3 regions of the Paenibacillus sp. FSL R5-0636 genome follow, and region 3 is predicted to be linked to each of the others. Evidence: riboswitches for the same ligand, from Rfam matches in the RefSeq annotation. Region 3 holds a riboswitch; each other region holds the start of a gene.

Region 1 (8,057 bases), 820 kb from region 3:
GTTGCAGGTCAAGTCCTATAGAATCAAGCTGCTGAATTATGGCGTCCAGAGTCACTGGATAAACCCCTTGGACACCAAGCGTATTCTGCGCTGTCACAGCTGTGAGGACGGACATGCCGTAGACAGAAAGCTCCTGAAAGGTTTTTAGATCGGCCTGAATGCCAGCACCACCGCCGCTATCGGAGCCGGCAATGGTTAGAGCTTTGGATATAATCATCGAATTCACTCCTTTGAGGGTCATTAACTGAGCTGTTTGATGCTGGATCTTTCTAGGAAGACTTCTGGTGTGACCCATGTCAGTTGATTTAGAAACTCAACCTGAAAGCTTCCCGGCCCTTGACCAGTTGTTAGTTCAGCGGCGATTTCAGCTGCTACTCCATAGAAGGAGAGGGCTTCCACTGCGGCCTCCAACGAGTCACCGCCACTTACCGCGAGAAATGCCCCCACAACAGCGCTGAGCAAGCAGCCAGTTCCTGTAACCTTCGTGAGAATAGGGTGACCGTTGCTGGCAATATAGGTGTTTTTTCCATTCGTGATCACATCGTCTTTTCCAGTTATGATGACCACACAGCTTAACTTCCTCGCAGCAGCTTCAGCCAAAAGGACTACATCGCCTTCACCTTCGCCAGCATCCACCCCTTTAATGGACCAACTCTCTCCAATGACATTAGCGACTTCAGCCACATTCCCCCGCAGTGCGGTGATTTGCATCTCATTCACTAGCTTTTGAGTGACAGCGGTCCGATAAGAAGTTGCGCCTGCACCTACCGGGTCAAGCACTAGGGGAACCCTGTGTTTATTAGCGGATTTACCAGCAAGCAACATAGATTGAATGGCGTAATCATTGAGTGTGCCGATATTTAGAACTACAGCAGACGACATAGCGGCGATGTCGATCACTTCTTCGTGGGCATCCGCCATAAAGGGAGAGGCGCCAAGCGCCAACAGACCGTTGGCTGAGAAATTGGCTACCACAATATTAGTGATGTTGTGGATCAACGGGTTGGATTCCCGTACTTTGGCTAAATAACTCATCATAATTCCTCCTCAAGCTTGTATGAACAACTAACTAAACATTACAGATTGATAAAAGCTTCCTGTGCTTTAATATCCTCTGGTAGAAGATTGTTGGTGGATAACCACTGCTGAACCTTTTCCCAAGATGTCGGGTCTTGATATCCAAAAGATTGATCGCCAGCATTCATCAGCGGCAGCAGAATCTCAAGACTTTTTTTCTCAATCTCCTTGTCGAGCGGTGAAGTTGCATCTTCATGTGCAACCAGTAAATCCAGGGCTTGTTCAGGATTCTGCTCCACAAATTCCTGTCCTTTTGTAATGGCATTTAGAAATTTTTTAAAGTAGGCTTCAGAATTTTGCAATCCTTGTTCGCTGGCCACCAGCACAAGCTCATAATAGTCAGGCACTCCGTAATCCGTTGGATTAAGCGAAGTGACCGGATGTCCCTCTTTTTCAAGGATTAGTTGTTCATGGTTGATGAACCCGCCCATTATTGCGTCTACTTGTCCAGTAGAGATCGCAGGGATGAGGTCAAAACCTACGTCAATCAGCTTGGCGGATGAAGGATCGCCTCCATCACTCTGGATCATTGTCCGAATCATCGCTTCATAGAGCGGAATGGAGGAATAGCCGATTTGTTTTCCCGCGAGCTCTTTTGGACTATGAATACTGCCAGCCTGAGGAACCATCAGATGATTCAGTGGATGCCGCACGATTGCTGCAATCGAACGTACAGGGATTTTCTCGCCGCGTGCCATAAGTACCTGAGGCTGATAACTGAGCGCTAGATCAATTTGATTCGCTGCAACAAGCTTTAGGGAATCATTGCTGTCTGCAGGCATTTTGATCTCGACATCCAAACCTTCCTCTTGGAAAAAACCTTGCTGTTGCGCAGCGTATAGAAAGGAATGAACGGCATTGGGATACCAATCAAGCATAATCGTCAGCTTGTGTGACTGCTTATTTTCGGTATTGGAGGGATCGGTTTGGGAGTTGTTATTTATCTTGTCTGCCTTCCCGCAGCTGCTTAAGAGCAAAAGTGTGCATACTAGAAATACAGAAATAAGTCCTCGTTGTGGGGATTTTAAATGATTCATTGGTTTGATCCTCTTTTCTTTAAAAATAATTGTTCGAGTAAAGCTATCGCCAGAAAAAGCACCACACCAAGCGCGGACAGCAGAAATACAGCCGCGAACATTTCATCGCTCTGCATATTTCCGGCCATTCTGCGGCTGAAGTAACCGAGTCCTTTACTGCCGCCGAGCCATTCCCCGATAGTAGCTCCGATGACGCAGTATACAATGGACAGCTTTAAGCCAGAGAAAAAAGCAGGCAACGCCAGTGGAATTTGGGTTTTGACAAGCAGCTGCCAGCGGTTTGCACCAAATGTTAATAATAAGTCCTTGTAAGTCTGGCCACTTGTACGAAGTCCATCATATGTACTCACTACGACTGGAAAAAAAGCCGTCAAAAACACCACAGCCACTTTGCTCCACAGCGAATATCCGAACCACATAATAAAAATGGGGGATAGCGCAATTAATGGGATCGTCTGGCTAATGATAAGAAAGGGATAGATGGCCTTTTCTATGGGGCGATACAGGAACATTCCAGTGCCCAGCAATACACCACAAATAACAGAAAGGACAAAACCCACCAGTATCTCCTGTAACGTTGCCAATAAATGCTGTCCGAATAATAATTGCCTGTGCTCGATCAATGCGATTCCAATAGAGGAAGGTGCAGGGAGAATAAAGGCTGGAATCATGTGAAGGCGAACAGCCGACTCCCAGATTACAAGAATGAGCAGTACCAGAAGAAGGAAGGGACCATAGTTGTCTAGATATTTTTTAAAAGGTATAGGTTGCATGCAATCTTCGCTCCAACTCTTCCCGTAGTGCTATAAACCGGGGTTCATAGTTCATCTTATAATGTCTTGGCCTTGGTAGATCCACAACGATCTCCTGTAATTCGCTGTGCGCACCGCCAGATAATAAATAAATCCGGTTACTGAGCAATAGTGCTTCTTCCAGATCATGAGTGATGAGCATAATCGTCTGATTCAATTCACCCCATAACTCCAACAGCCAACGGTGTATCTCGCGTTTGGTCATGGCATCGAGAGCGCCAAAGGGCTCATCCAGCAGCATCAGACCAGTTCCGCCTCCAGCCACTAAGGTGCGCAGAAATGCGACTCGCTGTTTCATTCCACCCGAAAGTTCATGGGGATAAGCCTTCTCTACATCTGCTAAGCCGAAGCGGGTCAACATTTCCCGAATCTGAGTGATCGTTTCTTGTTTATTGAATCTGGGCTTGATCTCCCAAGGCAAAAGGCAGTTGTCGAGCACTGTCCTCCAAGGCAGCAATAAATCCTGCTGAGGCATATAAGCGATCTGGCCTAAACGACTAGCGGTTGACGGGTGCGTAGAGAGTTTTATTTTTCCGTGAGTAGGTTCGAGTAAACCGGCAATCGTTTTGAAAAATGTACTTTTCCCGCATCCGCTAGCACCTACTACGGAGACGAATTCCCCTTGCCTGATATCCATAGATAGATCTGCGAATACAGGGGGGTGCTCAGATTCCGGAAAAGAGTAGGTTAGGCCTTGAATAGATAAAATGGTCGTGATGATCTAACCTCCTAAAATTTTTGTGGAGCGCCTAAACAAATAAAGACCCATCCATTTCCAGAGGAAATGAATGGGTCAAAAAGTTCATTCTGCATAATAACACTTAACATGCTTGATGAAAATTCTGCTCCACTTCCCTCCGCTGGTATGATCCAGATCAGGTTCCAAGGGTCCGGAGCTTGAAGCTCCGTCTCAGTCGGCCGACTCCCCTAGTGAAATAACAGGTCCATATTAATTTGTTTATAAATATACCATATCTTTCTGAGAAGTAAAGAGAGAAAGAAGTGAAGGATTAATCCAAGATTGGGTAAGATATAGGTAGGAATCTAGTTAATATTATAATTCCGATGTATATAATCGGAAAAAAGTATTGACGATCATGTGATGGCAGTGTACTATTCAATTTACCGGAAAAAAACCGGATAGAGAGAGGGGATTTAATAATGAAAAAATGGAGTTTAACTATTATATTGGCGTTAACCGTGGTCCTTGTAGCGGCTTGCGGCAATAATTCGAATACCAATACGGCTGCTGAACCTACAGCTGGAACGAATGGTGGAGCAGCATCTTCAGCGCAAAACAGTTTGGAGGCTGTGAAAGCCAGCGGCAAATTGCGGATAGGTACAGAAGGGACTTATGCGCCTTTTACTTATCATGACACTGCGGGGAAATTGACTGGTTTTGACGTGGAAATTGCTGAAGAAGTAGCAAAGCGTTTAGGTGTTAAAGCTGAATTTTTTGAAACTCAGTGGGATGGTATTTTCGCTGGAATGGATGCGAAACGGTTTGATGTAATCTTTAATGAAGTTTCCATTAACGAAGATCGCAAAGTGAAATATGATTTCTCTGAACCCTATATCGTATCCAAAGCAGTATTGATTGTGAGCGAAGACAATGAGGATATTAAGACCTTTGCCGATCTTAAGGGTAAAAAAGCCGGACAATCCCTGACAAGTAACTTATCCGACATCGCTCGTGAGAACGGTGCTGAAATCGTAGCTACAGACGGTTTCAATCAAGCGATGGACCTGCTGACTTCGGGACGTATTGATGCAACTGTGAATGATGGCTTGTCTTATCTGGATCTGAAAAAACAAAAACCAGATGCAAAAATTAAAGTGGTTGATGAGATTCCTGAAGGATCACAAAGTGCCGCGGTATTCCTGAAAGGTAATGATGAGCTGGTGAAAGCGGTCAGTGATGCGATTACAGAGATGAAGAGTGATGGAACGTACTTGAAAATTTCCGAGAAATACTTTGGAGCTGACGTTTCAAAATAATACAAGGCTAGCAAGGCTAATTAAGCCTGGAAGCTAAAAAGGATGTCTGAATAATGGATGACCGCAAAATACAAATTTTCTTAGACACACTGCTACCCCTGCTAAAAGCCGGGGTGGCTTTTACCATTCCGTTGGCGCTACTTTCCTTTGTGCTTGGATTGATTTTGGCGATCCTAACCGCGCTGGCACGTCTTTCACCGTGGGTAATTCCGAAGCTAATCGCCCGTTTTTATGTGTGGGTTATTCGAGGAACCCCATTGTTAGTGCAGCTATTTATTATATTTTATGGTTTGCCGGCTGTTGGCATTGTACTCGACCCCTTCATTGCCGCCACCATTGGATTTACCCTTAGCGTAGGGGCTTATTCATCGGAAATCGTACGCGCTGCTATCCTGTCGATACATAAAGGCCAATGGGAAGCTGCCTTCTCAGTCGGGATGACTCGTGGGCAGGCTCTGCGCCGCGTAATTCTGCCACAAGCTGCGCGCGTTTCTGTACCGCCGTTATCCAATTCCTTTATTAGCTTGGTTAAAGATACTTCGCTTGCAGCGATCATCACCTATACGGAGATGTTTAGAACCGCACAGCAGGTAGCCTCTACCACTTATGAGCCTCTGCTGGTATACTCCGAAGCAGGATTGTTTTATTTAGTGTTCTGTTCTGTGCTGTCGGCGCTGCAAAATTACTTGGAGAAACGACTCGATCGTTACTCTGCGACCTAAAGGAGAGATACTTGTGATTGAAATCATTAATTTGCATAAATCCTTCGGCGCACTCCAAGTGTTAAAGGGTATTGATCTGAAAATGGAGCATGGAAAGGTACTTGTCATTATTGGGCCATCTGGCTCCGGGAAGACTACACTGCTGCGCTGTTTTAATCTGTTGGAAATCCCGGATCAAGGCAGCCTGTCGCTCAGTGATATCACCATCAATTTTACAGATCATAAGAAAATTCCTCAGAATTCCGTATTGGCCCTTCGTCAGAAAACAGGGATGGTCTTTCAATCGTATAATTTATTTCCGCATATGACTGCGCTTGGCAATGTGATGGAGGGACAGGTAACTGTCCTGAAACGATCCAAGGAAGAAGCGCGCAAGCGGGGGCTTCAGCTGCTGGCTAAGGTGGGTTTGGCAGATAAAGCTGATAACTATCCACATCAGCTGTCAGGTGGACAGCAGCAGAGAGTGGCCATCGCCCGGGCTATGGCAGTAGATCCAGAAGTGTTATTGTTTGATGAGCCCACTTCGGCGCTCGATCCTGAGCTGGTAGGGGAAGTGCTTAAGGTTATCAAACAATTAGCGGCAGAAGGTATGACTATGGTGATTGTGACCCACGAGATGAAATTTGCCGCCGATGTAGCGGACCGGATCATTTTGATGGATGGTGGTCATATCTTAGAGCAAGGGACTCCGCAAGAAGTGCTGGAGCATCCGAAGAATCCCCGGGCTCTGCAATTTCTGAACAGACTGAATGGTGAAGAAGAGTAGAAAGACAATATACACGAAAAAGCGGCTCGGGAATCATCCGGAGCTGCTTTTTCATGTGTAGATTATTCAAATGAGAAGAGTATCTGAAATTTGGCTTATACTCCAGTTTTCAGAAATTCCAAAGCGTTGTAGAGCATAATCGCTGCTTCGGCGCGGGTGAGTTCGCTTTTTGGATTAAACTTTCCGTTAGCATCCAGGCTATTGATCTTGTATTTCAGGGAGCGCTGAATACTGCCTTGATACGCAGGAGTCAGAGAAGCTTCATCAGCGATATCTACTGGAACGATATTGATCATCGGCAGATTGCCAACGCCTTCGATCGCTTGCACTAGATAGTTAGTGAATTGCTCTTTGGTCATAATGAGGTTAGGATCAATGTCTTTAGGAAGCTTAACTTCATTGTAATAAGCATTGATAAAGGCTTCAGCGTACCAGGCTTTGTCTTTTACTTTTGTGAACAAGCCGCTGGCAACAGGAGCTTTGTTAAAATCAATGGCCGCGAGGCTAAGCTGGAGACCGCCGGAGATAAACTGAATCCCTTGGGCTGTAGTTACCTTAGAGCCAGGGAGAAATTGAGATTCGCTGACACCTTTAATTAACCCTTGATTTTTTAAAGAAATGATTTTTTCTTTGCCGTTTATGTTATCAATATCCTTAAAGGTGTTCCCAGCTGCAAACATCTGACCACCCAAAGAAAAGGAGAAAATGGCTACGGTTGTGATCGCTGCTAGTGTGCTTTTTTTCATGTTCATGTCTTTTCACCTCGTTGTATGGATAGGCTCCTTAGCCTTTGTCACTCCTTTAACGTTGTAAATTATGGAAAGGTTGCGGTCTAATCTGTATTATTTCACGAAAAAGTAGATTTTAATAGAAATATGGGCCAGATTGGGGTGTAGTACTTTGGATAAGTGGCATGAAATGATATAATGATGTCAGGCTCTTTTCATTCGTGGTTAATTTTGTTATGATTATATCGTAACGATTACTATTTATGTATTGTCCAAACTGCATAAATAGGAGCGTCTCAGAGGGTACGGATGTTAAATCGTTCCGGGAAGGTAGGAGACCAAATGGATCAAATATCAAATATCAGTCAATTGTTTGCGGCGCAAAAATATAAATTAACGCCTCAGCGTGAAGCTATAGTGAACGTTCTGCTCGACAATGAGAAGGATCATCTAAGCGTAGAAGAAGTATATATGCTTGTTAAGAACAGCTATCCACATCTGGGCCTGGCAACGGTATACCGTACACTTGAGCTTTTATGTGAGCTACACATTGTAGAGAAGATGAACTTCGGAGACGGAGTTGCCCGTTACGATTTGCGCGGGAACGATCATTCGCATATGCATCATCATTTGATATGCAGCGTATGCGGTCGGTTGGAGGAAATTAAGGACGACTGGCTTGTGGAGCTGGAGAGAAGAGTGGAACGTGAATATGGCTTTAACGTCACGGATCACCGCCTTGATTTCAAGGGTACTTATGGAACATGTAAACGTACAGGCTGCAAAAAAGCAAAAGCAGAAGCAGATAAAGCAGTCTCGTAAGATCGCTTTCTAACCTAAAGACACAGGCTCCAAGCCTGTGTCTTTTTTGATTACTGCGTTTTAGGAAGTCTAACTTCGAGTAGGTACAAAGGATT
Region 2 (8,057 bases), 1.7 Mb from region 3:
GGGTACCAAGCAGCCGCACTTTCCCGCAACAAGCGTAAAACATCTTTACGTTCCAGCTTTAAGGTTACCCGTCCACTATTGAGCAGATTGTAAGATAAAAGATTCTCGATCAGGACGCTAAGATCCGCAATACGCTCATCCATAAGCTGTAAGGACTGCTTACCTTTTGAGGTCAGATCCTCTTTGGTCATAACATGGATATGGCTGCGAATGACGGTTAGGGGTGTGCGTAAATCGTGAGATAAATTCGAGACTAGACGCTTACGCAACTCTTCCTCTTCTATTTCCCTGCGTCGGCTTTCATCCAGTTTGGTTACCATCGTATTAAAAGCTTCCTCCAGGCGACCTATCTCGTCCAGTTTGCCTGTCACTATAGACTTAGGCATTCTATCCGGGCCTGTAATCGTCATCGCGGTTTGCAGTTGCAATAGCCGTTTGCGAATTTTTCTAAAGAACATCCACGAAACCAGAGCGAATCCTCCAAAAAGGGTAAATAACACAAAGTTATACCAAGCCCAAGCCCCTAATCCCCCATAAGCCCCTTTGTTCAGCAGCTCACTTGGAATTTGCATCACTATAAATCCCTTGCCTGCCTCCACTTTGTCCCCCACGAAAGCAACGATGGCTAAAGGATCACGATTCGTACTTTCTTTCATAAATGAAATAGCCTCAGCCGCAGTCCACTGATCAGGAACTTCATGGTAAATCTTATCCTTATCCCCTTCATCAGGCGTGAGAATCAACTGGGTTTTTCCCTGCCCGTCTACCCAAAACATAGTAGCTTCAGTGTATTTTTGACTCAATTCATGCAGCCGCTGATTTATGGCTTCCGAAGAAGCATTTCCTAAGTGAAGTGCCTCTTTATGCCACATAGTTTCCAGCGGTGCAATATTCGAATACAGGGATGTATCTACAGGCGGGGCACCTTGGGTCACTTCGTTAAGAATATTGTAGCCAACAAAAGACAACGGAAGGACCACAGGGATAAATAGCAGTGCAGATACGATAATTAGCAAATACCCTGATAACAAAGAGGAGTTACGTTTCTTGCGAATGCGATCCAATCCTCTCATGCTCTTACCCGGTATCCGATCCCACGGACAGTTTCGATAATTTCCGGATTACCCGGATCAAGCTCCAGCTTTTCGCGCAAATAACGAATATGTACCATCAGAGTTTTATCCCCTTCGATATAAGCCTCACCCCACACGGCCTCGTAGATCTGCTCCTTCGTCATAATCTGGTTAAGATGACGCAGCAAATAGGAAAAAATCTGAAATTGCTTGCCTGTAAGCATGATTTCTTCCTGAGTCTGAGCATTTATCACGCGGTTATCCCCTTCATATACGACCAGATGTTTAAGTGTGAGCGAATCCTGTACAGATGCCCCATTCCGTCTGAGCAGCACCTCGATTCGAGCGGCCAATTCATCCGGATGAAAAGGCTTGGTCAAGTAATCATCTGCGAATTCCAAACCTTGCAGCTTATCATCAATCGAGGTTCGGGCGGAGAGCATTAAAATGGGCAGCTTAGGGTAGGAACGTTTCAATCGTTGCCCGATCGTAAACCCATCCAGACCAGGAAGCATAACATCGAGAATAGCCAGTTGGCAGGCGCCGGCTTCTTCCATCGCACCTTCGCCGCTTCGTAGCCAGCGGACACTATATCCTCTTTCGCTTAAATCAGCAGACACTACGTTGCCAATCTCACGATCATCTTCAATATATAACAGAGTAACGCTCATGTAGCTTTAGCTCCTCCCCGATATGAATACCTAAAAAGTTGAAGTCATTATAACACATCAAACAGCCCTCCTACCCCATAGGGGATAGGAGGGCTGTTTGATCAATTCAAGGCTATAGCTTATGGCTGCCATACTCCATGCTCTTTATTGCTACCTACATACTCAATACGTGTTGGAGTAAGCTCCAAAATCACATAATTAGGATCATCAGGTCCAGTAAACCATGGCTCCAGCTCTTTATTCCATACCTTGGAGCGCAAGCCTTCATCCTTAGAGACGGTAGCGGTCGCTTCAATCTCCAGCACATCTTTGCTTCCGCCGGCCTCATAGCCAAGCAGTACAAAAGCATTCGGATTATCGGATAACTCCTCCACTTTATGAGTTTTGCGATTTGTAGCCAAATAAATCTTCAAACCCTCATGGAAAATGGCCATATAACGTACTTTCGGCTTATTTCCTTCTTCGATCGTACCAAAGGAACCGAACTTGTTGTCATCCAATGCTTTAATAATGAGTTGTTCCAGTTGTTTGTTATCCATTACGTAAATCTCTCCCTTCAAGCATGTAAACAAAAGTTTATATATCCAAGCTCACCGTTTGGATTTATCATAACAATGGTGCTTATTATAATGTACCCTTCAGGTTCACATTGAATCCGACCTTACTCCATAAACTACATCAAGATAAGGAGCTTACTTCGTGAAAAAACTGATTTGGATCGGCTGTCTCTCCTACTTCGTTATCGGTCTGGCACATGTTGTGCTGGGATCTATTCTGCCCGTTCTACTGCAACATTATGATCAAAATTACAGTGCTGGCGGTGAATTAATCTTTAGTCAATTCGCTGGTTTTTTAGCAGGCGTGTTGGTCTCTCCCCTACTTAATCGCCGCTTCGGTAAACGTGGAGGCATCCTCATTGCCACCAGTCTTCTAATAGTTGCAGAAGTTGCCTATGCCTTTCTACCGCCTTGGGGCTGGATGTATTTTATCGCTGTTGCCGCAGGTTTTGGTTTCGGGATGATCGAAGCGGTTATCGGCACCATCATTATTGGTGCTGTAACCGAAGGAACGGCTATTGCGATGAGCCGGCTCGAAGTTCTATTCGGGATAGGCGCACTCGTGATGCCGCTTATCGCCAGTCCGCTCATTGCTGCCGGAGCGTGGAGATTGGCCTTTCTAATCGTCGCTGCCTTCTCTTTGATTTCTCTTATCCTCTGGGCAAGAGGACACTTCGGTAATCTACAACGCATGCTGGATGAACGTGCCTCTGTCCAAGGAGCAGACAATTCGCATTCCTCAAGCTCACGTTCTAACAAAAAATTTCCGTATAAAGGTAAGCAATGGATTCTGTTAGGGATCTTCATCGTTTTCTTTTTTCTTTATGTAGGCACAGAGATGAGTTTAGTCAACTTTATGCCGGCTATCTTTATTGCCAAGCTAGGGATGACAGAGTCTACGGCAGCACTGACAGTCACTTTCTTTTGGCTAGCGATGTCTACAGGAAGATTGTTTGCGGGTGTAATTGCCGAAAAAATATCTTATCGCGTGTACATTCTCAGCAGCTGTTTACTAACCTTGTTACTGCTGACACTCTTTCCGTTCACTGACAATCGAATGACTGCTTTCATTGTAATTCTGCTGCTGGGGCTGTTTATGTCCGGTATTTTCTCCATTGCATTGGTTTTCTCCAGCAAAATGCTGCCTGGCACCGAAGAGTCAACACCCAGCATTATGATTGCTTCCGGAGGCGTTGGTGGTGCTTTGCTACCTCTGTTTACGGGCTGGTCTATGGACCATTTAGAAGTGGCACAAACAGCCGGATTACTTGCCACTTTTGCTGCCTTCTTGTTCCTGCTAAGCATTGCCGCATGGAGATTCCAAGCCAGGCAAGCGGTGGAAGGAAAGAGTTCCCGTATTTAGAATAGTATCAACGTTATCCTTTTAGGGTAATGTGATCTATAAGCATATTCTGAGCACAAGGATGGACAATGAATGAATGAGTCTTTAAATGAGTCTTCAACTGAGCCTTTGTTACATACTGCGCTTATGCAGTTTATATTTCCCTTCTCTATAAAAAAGGGCGATTCTAAGCAGCTTATCCAGCAATTACAGGACGACGGATTCACACGTTTTTTTCTGGATAACAAAGAACTGGAAGCTGCCTATTATGGAGAAGGTTACTGTGTTTCCCATGAACGAATGGAGCGCACCTATTTACCGTTTGCCGCACACGTCCTTTTTCCGCGCAGGAAGGATGCCGACTCGTTTCGCCGTTTTTCCAGAGTAAATAATCTCGACTGCATTCTGGAGATTCCGCAGCAATCTATATTTTTCAAAATTCTCTCGACGGATATATTCATATGTCCCTTTCAGCTTGGATTCGTGACGATACGTGTCCAGCTGGAGGGGGATTCGATTCCCTTTAGTATTGCACTAGAATTCGCGGATCGTTTCCGTGCGCTAGAGAAAACCTTCATACAGGATGACTACACTTATATTCATTGCGGGGAACAGACCTATGAGATGGTAGAGGATTTTGTCTTCCGAAATTTGGTGGATGGACTGGAGCCATATCTGGATCAATCGGATATCAATGGGGCTTATTTTGAGACCCTTCCTTTTTTCGTAGATGAAAGAATGCAGGTGCAAGCTTTTTACGGCTTTCAGAATGAAGAAAGTTCTGATGAGATTAGTGTAAATCTACGCTATCGCGCCTCACAGCTTGATGGAATTGATCTGAACGGAAAGCCCTATGCCAGTGCAAGCGATCCAGCGTATATTGCAAACTATTGTCATGAGCATTCCTATAATCGCTGGGGCCCAGACACGTATTATATGATGAATGAGCAGACCTTTTGCTGCATGACCCGGGCTGAACAGGAGATTGCTGTTAGTCTAGCCAACCAGATGTACGGGCAATATTATTACGGATTTTTACTCAATATTTTCCACAAAATCGTTCTGCTGAAGCTCGCCAATATGCACTCCCGACTTCGGATTAATCATGATTATGAGGAGATAGACAATCTAATTTACTCCATTAATAAGTTCTCGGCGAAGTTCTACTTCTTGGAGTTGATTTCGCAGTCGCAGGGCCGGGAGATATTTCTTCAGCTGCGCAAAGTATACGGAAACGACGCTTTGTTCGAGGAAGTGAAAGAAACCTTAAATGACCTGTTTCAGTATCAGGATAAGTTTCAGTCCAAGCGACGGGATAATCTGCTGATGATTCTCACTGTATTTACGGTAGTAAGCGGGATTTACGGCATGAATCAGGTCATTGACGATCTGGATGGAAAGATTCAATGGAGTAAAATGATTGGATATTCCCCCTTTGAATTTCTTGCCCTCTTCGTGATCATGAGCGGGATTCTGATCAGCGTTGTCCTCACGCTAGGGGCGCTGGTTAGTGAGCTTAAACGGCGTCACCGCAAGAAATATAAAGATCTAGACTAGCAAAAAAGAAACTACTGGATTGGAAAAATTCAGGAGTGCACTACTAGACATTCCGAGTACAGCCGTCTATAATACACCGTATGCGAGAAATATAAGATATAAAGTATGGGTACAAAACTTATACTTACTTATATTGCACATAGAAATACCCGTTAACTTCATAGAACCAGGGGTGCTGGAATTGGCCGGCTGAGATTGTATCCCACAAGATACTGACCCTTATACCTGATCTGGATAATGCCAGCGTAGGAATCGCCAATTGGTTCTGGTCCCTGTGACCTTGACTAACCTTGCGCCAAGCCAGCGTCCCGATCACTCGGGGCGCTTTTTTTGTAAGATCACTAAAAGATGTAGAAAAACGTACATACTACACTTTACGGTTCATGTTGTGAAGACGGGATTCTTGTAACCTTAAAGGAGAGAAGAAGACATGCACCTCAAAAAAGCACTTACGTTGTGCCTCACCTGTGTACTCATTCTTGCCATTGCCGGATGCGGCAGCAACAATGGGAATACAGCCGGAAACAAAGCAAATGCTACTGATCCAACTGCAGCGGCTGGGACGGATGCTCCAAAAGAGCTCACCAAAGTTAAAGTCGCACTCGACTGGACACCGAACACAAATCATACCGGTCTATACGTAGCTAAGGATCTTGGTTACTACGCTGAAGAAGGCCTGGACGTCGAGATCGTTCAGCCAGGCGCAGCGGGTTCTGATACTATGGTTACCTCTGGCGAAGCCGCTTTTGGCATCAGCGCCCAAGAAGGATTAACGCTAGCCCGTCTACAAGGCGTGCCCCTTGTCTCGATAGCAGCTATTATTCAGCATAATACGTCGGGATTCGCCGCTCCAGTAGATCGCAATATTAAATCACCAAAGGATTTCGAAGGTAAAACCTACGGAGGCTGGGGCTCACCGGCCGAAGAAGCAGCCATGAAGGCCATCATGGATCCTGAAGGTGGCGATGTGAAAAAGGTGAAGCTGATCAGTATCGGTGAAGCTGATTATTTTACCGCCGTCAAACGTGACATTGATTTCGCCTGGATTTTCTACGCTTGGACTGGCGTTGAGGCTGAGTTGCGTGGCCAGCCATTGGATATGCTGTACTTAAAGGATTATGCGCCACAGCTCGATTATTACACGCCTGTGCTGACGACGAGTGAGAAGCAAATTGCAGATCATCCTGAGCTGGTGAAGGCCTTCATGAAAGCCACATCAAAAGGTTATCAATATGCCATTGATCATCCGGAAGAGGCTGCCGGTATGTTATCGAAGGCCGTTCCTGACCTGGACGCCGACCTTGTCCTAGCTAGCCAAAAATGGCTTAGCCCAAAATACAAGGACGATGCTGCCCGCTGGGGCGAGCAAAAAACCGAGGTCTGGCAAAATTACGGCGACTGGATGTATGATCTGAAGTTGCTGGATAAACCGCTGGATGCTGCTAGTGCATTCAGTAATGATTTTTTACCGGCGGAGTAGAGAGCGGACTTCAGAACCAAGAAGGTTGGACGTTACTTGAGGAAGGAGGAACGGAGCGTAGTGATGTGCTACGTGAGTACCGGACTTCCCAAGTTCGTTCAAGATTCGACGTCGAGTTTGCTTCCTGAATTACTTCGTTATCAAAGTTGGCTTTTTGAACTCACCTTATAATTTAAGAGCTCAAAAAGTCGGCTTTCAGAACCAAGAAGGTTGGACGTTACTTGAGGAAGGAGGAACGGAGCGTAGTGATGTGCTACGTGAGTACCGGACTTCCCAAGTTCGTTCAAGATTCGATGTCGAGTTTGCTTCCTGAATTACTTCGTTATCAAAGTTGGCTTTTTGAACTTACCTTATAAAATGAGAGGATTGATTATTGTGGCTAACACCCTACTAAGCATTCAAGTAATTCCAAAAACTCCGAACAATGAGGATTCCATCCCATACGTAGATAAAGCGATTGAGGTCATTCAAAAATCCGGTGTTAAACATCAGGTGAATCCGCTGGAAACCACAATGGAAGGTGAGCTTAGCGAGCTGCTGGAGGTTGTGCGTCAGATGCAAGAGGCGTTGATCGAAGCAGGCAGTCCAAGCGTAATTTCGCAGATCAAAATCGCTCATAATCCTAACGGAATCAGCATGGATAAATTGACGGAGAAATATCGGCCGTGAGATCGACCTGGAAGCTAATATGGCCGCCCCTTGTGGCGGTCGTCTTCTTTTTAACCGTATGGCAGCTATCTGTATCTGTATTTCATATTGAATCCTGGATTCTGCCGAGTCCTGCTGATATTGCCCGTGAATCCACCAGTAACGCTTCTGGTCTTTGGGCTCATACGATGGCTACGCTGCGGCTCACTTTAATTGGTTTTCCCATCGGTACGGGGGTAGGTCTGATCGTCGCTTTGCTTTTGCATCTTTTGCCTTGGGCTAGACGGGCTTTTTATCCACTCATTATTCTGAGTCAAAATGTTCCCTCCATCGCGCTCGGCCCCCTGCTCATTATCTGGTTCGGCTTTGGTCTTTTGCCCAAAATCGTGCTGATTACACTAGTATGTTTCTTCCCTGTAGCTGTCGCTGCGATGGGCGGCCTGGCCCAAAGTGATCAGGTCATGATGAATTATATGAAAATGGCTGGCGCAAGCAAGTGGCAAATCTTTACCAAGCTGGAGCTGCCCTCTTCTATCCCGGCACTATTTTCCGGTGTAAAAATATCTGCTACTTATGCGGTTATGGGCGCCGTGGTCGCTGAATGGATTGGCGCGGATAAAGGTATTGGCTATTATATGCTTCTGCAGAAATCGGCTTATCGTACGGATCGGATGTTTGTCGCTATTGTTATTATTGTACTTTTAAGTCTTGTACTCTTTGCTATTATTG
Region 3 (8,057 bases):
TTCCGATATTTTGCGCAATCGTGGTTAAAGCAAGACCGGACCGGGTAGCCCTGTCTTCCAGCGCGCGACCTTTTGCAACTGCCCGGCGTACATCTCCCGGCAAATTCGTGGAAGTTTCTTCGATAAGGTTATAAATACTGTCTTCAAAATGCTGCATCTTCATTCAAGCTCCTCTCGGCAGTTCCAGGTTATCTAAAGTTTGATACAATTAGTATAATAATATCATACCTAGCACCGCATGAAAGGGGTTACTTTAAAATTGAGCTACCATTTTTCTGCCTATCTATATCGTCTTCAGTATATTCAGCGCTGGAGCTTGATGCGCAGCACCGCACCGGAGAACGTCGCTGAGCATTCTTTTCATGTTGCATTGCTCACACATATGCTCTGTTCCATTGGTAATGTACATTTCGGGCGTTCATTAAACGCGGAACGAGCAGCAACCATAGCTCTTTTCCATGATGCCAGCGAAGTATTCACAGGCGACATTGCCACGCCGGTAAAATACAACAATCCTCGCTTGCTCACCAGCTTCCGCGAAATGGAAAAAGTTGCAGCTGATCGCTTAACTGGAATGATTCCATCAGAGCTAAAAAGCATCTACACTCAGCTCATACGACCGGAAGACAGCCCTCCCGATTCGGAGGACATTCTGCTGCACAGCTATGTGAAAGCCGCTGATCGGCTGGATGCTTATTTGAAATGCGTATGGGAGGTTGCTGCAGGCAACCGAGAATTTGCCGCCGCGAAGGAGCAGACAGCAGCAAAACTTCGTGGGCTTGGCCTGCAGGAAGTGGATTATTTTCTGACTCATATGGCACCGAGCTTCGAAATGTCTCTCGATGAGCTCTCTGCTGGAAACTAAACACCATCTACACAATAGAAAAAAGGACCTCCGCATGAATCTCGCAGGGGTCCCTTTAGTGATTAATAATAAAAATACAAGCGTTACGTTACTGATTCAGTCAGGATATCCCAGTCTTTAAAAATCGGCTGCAAACCCTTCGTATATAGCATTTCCGTAATCTCCTGCACACTGCGGCTATCGGATATTTCGAATTGCGGAGTTCCCCCTGCATTAGTGTGACCGCCCACCTCAGTTGTGACCCCGGCTGACATCTTAGTTATTCCTAGATGAATTAAATGATCGCGTAGAGAGGCAGGCTCTCTTGTAGATAAAGTAATGCCCGAACGGGGTAAAAATAACCGGTATGCCAAAATAATCTGCACTAGTGATCGATCGGTAACATCGCACTCTGGGTTAAATTCCCCTAAATAAGGCCGAAACCGTGGGGGTGACAGGCTGATCTCGCAATCTGGATACCGATCCTGTAGATAGCGGGCATGCATGGCACTTTGGAATGCCTCTTGCCGCCAATCGTACATCCCGAGCAACGTACCAATATTCACAGAACGAAAACCTGCCTGACAGCCGCGTTCAGGTGCATCCAGGCGATTCCGGTAGTTTCTTTTAGGCCCTTTAACATGCAGCTTTTTGTAAGTCTCCTGGTGGTAAACCTCTTGGTATAGTGTTAGTCCATCCACCCCTGCTTGAAGAAGCTCTTTATATTCTGCAGTCGATAGAGGATTTATCTCAATACTGACGGAGGAAAAAAATTCTCTAAGTACAACTACACAATCCTTAATATATGAGACAGGATTCTCCCGGCGCGATTCACCAGTCAAAATGAGGATATGCCGCAGACCTGTAGCTGCAATCTTCTCAGCCTCCCTGCGAACCTCCTCCAAGGACAGCTTTTTACGCGGAAAATCATAAATGGAGCTGAAGCTGCAGTAGGTACAATGATTCACACAAAAATCGGCAAGATACATCGGTGTGAACAGCTGCATCGAATAACCAAAATGTGCACGGGTCAGTCGCTGAGCAGCTTGCGCCATCTCCTCTAGCAGCGGCGTTGCTGCCGGAGAGAGCAATGCCAGCAAATCATTTTCGTTCAGCTTGTCTTTTCCAAGCGCCCGCTTAACGTCATCCTCCCGGAACTCCTTCCACAGCTGCTCATAAGGATACTGCTCCAAGCGGGCCAGTGTGTCAAAAAAGCTCATGCTAATTCTCCCTCCTTTCGTGAACCTATCAAATTCAGTTCAGAAATCCAGTCAACGGTGACGAAGCAAAAGCAACTTCTTCTACAGGACCGAGTCCTGCCAAATAAGCTTTGCGGCCAGCGGATATCGCCTCGCGGAACGCTTCCGCCATGACGAGCGGATTACGTGCCGTTGCGATAGCCGTATTAAGCAGAACAGCAGCGGCCCCCATCTCCATTGCTTCCGCCGCTTCCGAGGGCTTGCCAATTCCGGCATCTACAATAATCGGCAAATTCACTTCTTCAATAAGAATACGCACAAGCTCCTTGGTGCGCAGGCCGCGATTCGTCCCGATCGGCGCACCAAGCGGCATCACAGCAGCAGCACCGGCATCTCTCAGACGTAAAGCAGCCGAAAGGTCCGGACTCATATATGGCAGTACTACAAAACCCTCCGCCGCTAGAATCTCTGTAGCTCGTATGGTCTCCAGATTATCTGGAAGCAGGTATTTTTGATCATTGATCACTTCGATCTTCACCCAGTTCCCCAGACCTGCAGCTCTTGCTAATCTTGCAATACGGACTGCCTCTTCCGCTGTACGCGCTCCTGAGGTATTAGGCAGAAGAGTCATGTGGCCGGGAATGTGGTTCATGATATTTTCTGCTCCACCTTCCGGGTCCACTCGGCGAAGCGCTACAGTAATCACCTGAGAACCAGAGCTTGCGATCACTTCGGGGATCAGAGCATTCCGGCTATATTTTCCGGTTCCGATAAATAATCTACTAGTTAATCCGATGCCTCCAATATGTAACGGGTCATGCATGAAATTACCTCCCTTTGGTTCTTATAAATTTCTCAAAATTCTATACCGCTCCATCTCAACCCCCACCAACAAAGTGCACCAGTTCCAAACGATCATCCTCGCTCAGAGCAGTACTTTCATAATTCTCCTTACTGACAATTTCTCCATTCAGCTCAATGATCATCAGACGACCCGACCACTCAGGAAGACTGATCAAATCAGCTATAGTTTGAACACCACCAGAACACTCTGCGGATTTCCCGTTAATCAACAGTCTCATTCTGAATCACCCCCTTCGCCTATGCTTTTACCTCCCGGCTATGAATGAACCGCCTTATGAATAGCTTTGGCGGCCTCATAAGGATCATCCGCTCCGCAAATACCGGACATCACAGCAATTCCTGCCGCGCCTTGCCTAATGATCTGTGCCGCATTAGCGGGACCAATTCCGCCAATCGCAATTACAGGAATAGAGCTAGTCTTCACCGTTTCTGCAAGCAGCTCTAACCCACGTGCGGGCAGCCCTAGCTTGCTCGCCGAGGGAAATACATGGCCAAACAAGCAATAATCAGCTCCCTGCTCTGAAGCATTCGCCGCTTCTTCCGGAGAATGAACCGATCTCCCCAGCCAAAGCTGAGGTGCAATTCGCCGGGCTGTAACCGGGCTCAGACTGTGCCCAGCCAACTGAACACCCGCGGCACCAGCTGCCAATGCTACATCGATCCGGTCATTGATTATCAGTTTGGTAGCGGGTATACCGGCAGCCAACAGCTCCTGTGCCGCAGAGAGCAGTTCGCGTGCTGGACATTGCTTCTCTCTTAAGTGAATATAATCGACCCATGTCTGCACCGTGACAGCCAGTTCAACAAATTGTCTCAACTGCTGCTTGCCGTCTGATATTAGATGGATCTCAGCTTGTACCACTCGCGATCTCCTCTCTCTCACTTCCCTGTAGGTCAGTAAAAAACAAAAAAACTGCCCCCGTAAGGAAGGCAGTCAGAATCTGTAAATAGACGGTACTACAAATAGCCCGACAACAGAAATTCGTTCTCCACTTCCCTACGCTGGTCTTAACCAGATCAGGTTCAAAGGGTCCGGAAATCCATTCCGTCTCAGCCAAACGGCACCCCTAGTGACATAAATATACAATTTTAAATGCTAACGTGGTTTATAGTAACATATTTTTTTATTGAAATACACCCATTTATTCACATTAGCTGTACTAATCTAACCGTTTACTACCTCGCCACCATTTACATGAATAACCTGTCCAGTCACATAACTGGAATCGTCAGAGGCAAGATATACATAGGCTGGCGCCAGCTCCTCTGGTTGTCCAGGCCGTTTCATAGGCTGCGTGCCTCCAAACTCGCTAACCTGCTTCGCATCAAAGGTAGAGGGAATTAGCGGTGTCCAGATTGGACCTGGTGCTACACCGTTTACCCGTATGCCCTTCTCCGCCAGATTCGTGGACAAAGATCGTGTGAAACTCAGGATAGCTCCTTTAGTTGATGAATAGTCCAGCAGCTGCGGGCTTCCGCGATAAGCGGTAATTGAAGTTGTATTTATAATTGTAGATCCTGCTTTTAAATGAGGCATAGCTGCTTTTGTTAAATAGAACATCGCAAATATATTCGTACGGAAAGTACGCTCTAGCTGCTCGGAAGTAATATCCTCGATCTTAGCTTGCGGATGTTGCTCCGCCGCGTTATTGATGAGAATATCAAGCTTTCCTAAGCCCTCTACCGTCTGTTTAATAAGATCCTTACAGAATTTCTCGTCACCGATATCACCTGGAATTAGGATACATTTGCGGCCTTCCTGCTCGACCTGACGTTTAGTTTCCTCTGCATCTGAGTGTTCATTAAGATATGAAATGACCACATCAGCACCTTCTTTAGCAAAAAGCACAGCAACTGCACGCCCAATTCCGCTGTCTCCACCGGTAATCAACGCCGCCTTGTCTTGCAGTTTACCTGCTGCTTTATAATTTGCCGGCTCGTATTTGGGCAGCGGCGTCATTTCACTCTCAATCCCTGGCTGATGATGCTGCTCCTGTGGGGGTAAGGTTTTTGTAGCTTGTTTATTATTGCCTGACATCTTCCCTATCTCCTCTCGTTAAGCAAATTGATAGTTAACTGATCATCTTAGGATGGCACAACAATGCATGTTTATACGCTGGGTTTGTCATTTTCTTAAATCGCTTTACGAATCTTACTTACCACAATGCAAGTAGAAATAAACAACCGTGGATGTAAACTGCTGTAAGTGGAGAGGACTTCACTGCATACAAAAAGGCACAGCACCGCTGCTGTGCCTTGAATTGTTCACCCTAACTATTTCAAAGAAGAAACATGATTTTCTGCATTCACTTCATGTTCCAGTACCCACATAAAATAAAGAGCCTTAGCTGCTTTCTCCCGGGTCACTATGGCTTTAGGTTCTAGTTCTGTCCCATTGACCATTTGACCTCTAGCAATCCCCACTTCAGATCTAATAAGCCCTAATTCATAAGCACTTTTCACTTTTGAAATTAAAAAGGGAGAAATGTCCGCCGTATCAACCAGCTGCTGCCAGGATACAAGTGGATAGTACATCGCTCCTCTAGCTCCTGGATCCAGATTGAAATCATAACCAGGATCTCCTGGCACTACTGCTGTGCCGTTATAATCAGTCATGTACTTAGGTTTATTAGCAAACTTTACTTGGTAAACATCATAGAGAATAGCACCCATCGTTTCACGTGACAGCTTACCTTTCGGATAATAGGCAAGATCTGATCTTTCCACTTTCATTAACTTAGAAATACTGCGTGTGAATTCAGCAACTGTCATCTCCGTATCTGGCTTAAAATTCCCTTGACGGTCTTTGCCCATTACTCCCAGCTGGATTAATTTTTCAATTTGATTGCGGTAATAAGCAGCTTCCCCGGTCGTCGTATCATTAGTTATTTCCGGAAAAACCTTATCCCAGTTGCCTGTTAGTGCCGCATGCTTAACGTTCCCTTTAAGATAAGCAGTAATGGAGGCAGCAGTAGAATCGCCAGTAGCACCTTTCTCTACAAGCTCCGTAACAATCATCCGCGAAAATTGTTTGGCGAGCGCTTCTTTAAAATGAGTCCCATCGATTTTCTTTGAAGGATGCCCGTTAGCGTAACTTCCGTCATTTGTTTTGCCTGGCGTTTCTCCGGCTTCAATTGACATGAAGAGGGCTGTTATCGCTTCTACTCCGATCTCGTTATAATATTTCAGACTTTCCGAGTTAAGGTCAATAAGTGTAACTCCAGATTCATCTGCAACCCGTTTAAGAATATCTACAAACTTTCTTGATTTAAAAGAATTCTCATAGATATATCCCGGACTTGCATTCCCTTTAATTCTGGACATTGGCGTTACCAGTACTGGTATCATGCCCCGGGCTTGGATCGCAGGGAGATAAACTTCTTTAAGGTAGTTTTCATACATTGCCTCAGTCGAACCTCTGCCGTAACGTCTGAACTCATCTGCACTCTCATCATTGTGTCCGAATTGAATAAACACATAATCCCCAATGCTGCCACTCAGTAAAATGTCGTTAAGTCGACCTTCTGTATAGGCATTTTTAAACGAGCGTCCTCCCATGGAATAGTTAGTTACACTCACTTTATGTTGATTAAACATACTGCCAATAATCTGGCCCCAACCACTCATTGGCGCTTCGTCGAAGGTGTAGGACTTGACCGTGGAATCTCCAAGTATAAATAAATTCGGAAGAGCTCCAGCTGCTCTATGCTGTGGCAAAATCGGTTCCAGTATGATCTCCTCAATCCCTACAGCTGTGTTCACTTTGTTCGGTTCAATCTCAATATCTATATGGTCACGGCCGTTTACATACGTATAAGTCCACTCTTTCCCTTTGGCTACAGCCGTATGCTTGACGGGTACAAGCTTTGCCGAGTCCCAATGTCCACTTTTCAACAAGCGGCTGGTCTGCATCCCTGATACTGACACGATCCCATCCTCTGCGTCAGAAGTCGTTTTTACATATACGTTGTAGGTTCCAGGGGAAGCATCCATTCGAAACGCCATGCCGTAGTTATTATAATTATCCTTTTCAGATTTAGGTTCAGCAAAAAAATAAGATTCTGTGATGAAAAAACCTGTTCCATCGGATGTAATTGAATCGGTATGCACTTCTCTAGCGGGTAAAGCGTTGGTCTCTTGGACAAAACCATAACCTAATGATGAGTCATACAATTGCGCACCGCGATTAGGATCATACCTAACGGATTGATACCCTGTTTTAACTTGGTTTGTAAAATTGAACTTGTATGCGTTTGCAATTTGGATTGGAGGTTGCCCCTCTACCCCATCTTTAATAAGGGCTGCCTCTGTTATACCGTGAGTAAGAGTCAATGAAGCCATAAGTAAAGAAGATAAGATTAGTATATCCCTACACAGCTTTCTCACTGCATTACACTTCCTTCCGTTTCTCGAAGTACTTACCTAGGTTCCTCCATTATCCCTTTTCTCTAAAGTGATTCAAATGATGATTTCATTCTTTTTTTTGACCTTTTGTAACGTAAAACTTGGAATTGATCAACGGCTCACACTGCAAAACGGTCATATGTATAGGTATCCTTGATATAATTAAGAACATCCCTATTGATCCTAAGGAGGAGAACTCCTATCGCTTACAAAGTCAGCTTTCCGAACATTATAAGTACACTGCAGCTGATCGGTGTTCATTATCGTGTAGCAGAACCTGGGTGGGCATACCCTGATCATCATCACAAAATCTTCGAACTATTGTATTGCTACGATGGCAACTCCCATCAATATGTAGAAGGAAGCTCCATCGCCTTTGGTAAAGGGGATTGGTTAATCATTCCGCCTGGCTTACGTCATTATGTAGTTAATTCAGGCCTGAGCAACTATATCTACCTCTCCTTTCATTTCGATATTGACGATTTAAAGTTTCGTGAATGGTTTCAATCTCAGGCTGTACAGAAATGGAATAACCAACAAATGCAGCGTTCGGGATTAAATCACCAGTTGGAACATTTGGATGAATTTATTAAGAACAATATTCTCGCCACGACTGCATCCACTGGATTTCCCGAGGAAATTGAAGAAATGATCCTTGTAAAAGAAAGGCTTCGTTTGCAAGCGATCATTCTGATGATTTTGACTGAACTCATTGATGTACAGCTCTCGAATTCAGAGAATTCCAA

The links. Region 3 has a riboswitch for thiamine pyrophosphate ahead of MKX34_RS09380 (thiamine phosphate synthase). Riboswitches for the same ligand answer to the same signal wherever they lie in the genome.
Region 1: linked by a shared signal. The riboswitch ahead of MKX34_RS13415 (ABC transporter ATP-binding protein) and the one ahead of MKX34_RS09380 (thiamine phosphate synthase) in region 3 are both predicted to bind thiamine pyrophosphate.
Region 2: linked by a shared signal. The riboswitch ahead of MKX34_RS02120 (ABC transporter substrate-binding protein) and the one ahead of MKX34_RS09380 (thiamine phosphate synthase) in region 3 are both predicted to bind thiamine pyrophosphate.

The regions. Positions count from the first base shown of each region.
Region 1 is NZ_CP150232.1:2,980,672-2,988,728, forward strand. It holds gene thiD (bifunctional hydroxymethylpyrimidine kinase/phosphomethylpyrimidine kinase) at 1-217, opposite strand, end outside; gene thiM (hydroxyethylthiazole kinase) at 241-1,035, opposite strand; gene MKX34_RS13405 (ABC transporter substrate-binding protein) at 1,077-2,114, opposite strand; gene MKX34_RS13410 (ABC transporter permease) at 2,111-2,887, opposite strand; gene MKX34_RS13415 (ABC transporter ATP-binding protein) at 2,868-3,563, opposite strand; TPP riboswitch at 3,762-3,865, opposite strand; gene MKX34_RS13420 (amino acid ABC transporter substrate-binding protein) at 4,088-4,924, shown strand; gene MKX34_RS13425 (amino acid ABC transporter permease) at 4,978-5,646, shown strand; gene MKX34_RS13430 (amino acid ABC transporter ATP-binding protein) at 5,660-6,412, shown strand; gene MKX34_RS13435 (S-layer homology domain-containing protein) at 6,508-7,164, opposite strand; gene MKX34_RS13440 (transcriptional repressor) at 7,483-7,962, shown strand; gene MKX34_RS13445 (TIGR00266 family protein) at 8,032-8,057, opposite strand, start outside.
Region 2 is NZ_CP150232.1:476,413-484,469, reverse strand. It holds gene MKX34_RS02145 (HAMP domain-containing sensor histidine kinase) at 1-1,073, opposite strand, end outside; gene MKX34_RS02140 (response regulator transcription factor) at 1,070-1,744, opposite strand; gene MKX34_RS02135 (pyridoxamine 5'-phosphate oxidase family protein) at 1,864-2,283, opposite strand; gene MKX34_RS02130 (MFS transporter) at 2,444-3,664, shown strand; gene MKX34_RS02125 (hypothetical protein) at 3,737-5,200, shown strand; TPP riboswitch at 5,359-5,469, shown strand; gene MKX34_RS02120 (ABC transporter substrate-binding protein) at 5,631-6,680, shown strand; gene MKX34_RS02115 (MTH1187 family thiamine-binding protein) at 7,056-7,349, shown strand; gene MKX34_RS02110 (ABC transporter permease) at 7,346-8,057, shown strand, end outside.
Region 3 is NZ_CP150232.1:2,164,285-2,172,341, reverse strand. It holds gene MKX34_RS09405 (fumarate hydratase) at 1-157, opposite strand, end outside; gene yfbR (5'-deoxynucleotidase) at 260-865, shown strand; gene thiH (2-iminoacetate synthase ThiH) at 949-2,064, opposite strand; gene MKX34_RS09390 (thiazole synthase) at 2,099-2,866, opposite strand; gene thiS (sulfur carrier protein ThiS) at 2,922-3,125, opposite strand; gene MKX34_RS09380 (thiamine phosphate synthase) at 3,164-3,769, opposite strand; TPP riboswitch at 3,885-3,986, opposite strand; gene MKX34_RS09375 (SDR family oxidoreductase) at 4,073-4,945, opposite strand; gene MKX34_RS09370 (GDSL-type esterase/lipase family protein) at 5,182-7,248, opposite strand; gene MKX34_RS09365 (AraC family transcriptional regulator) at 7,489-8,057, shown strand, end outside.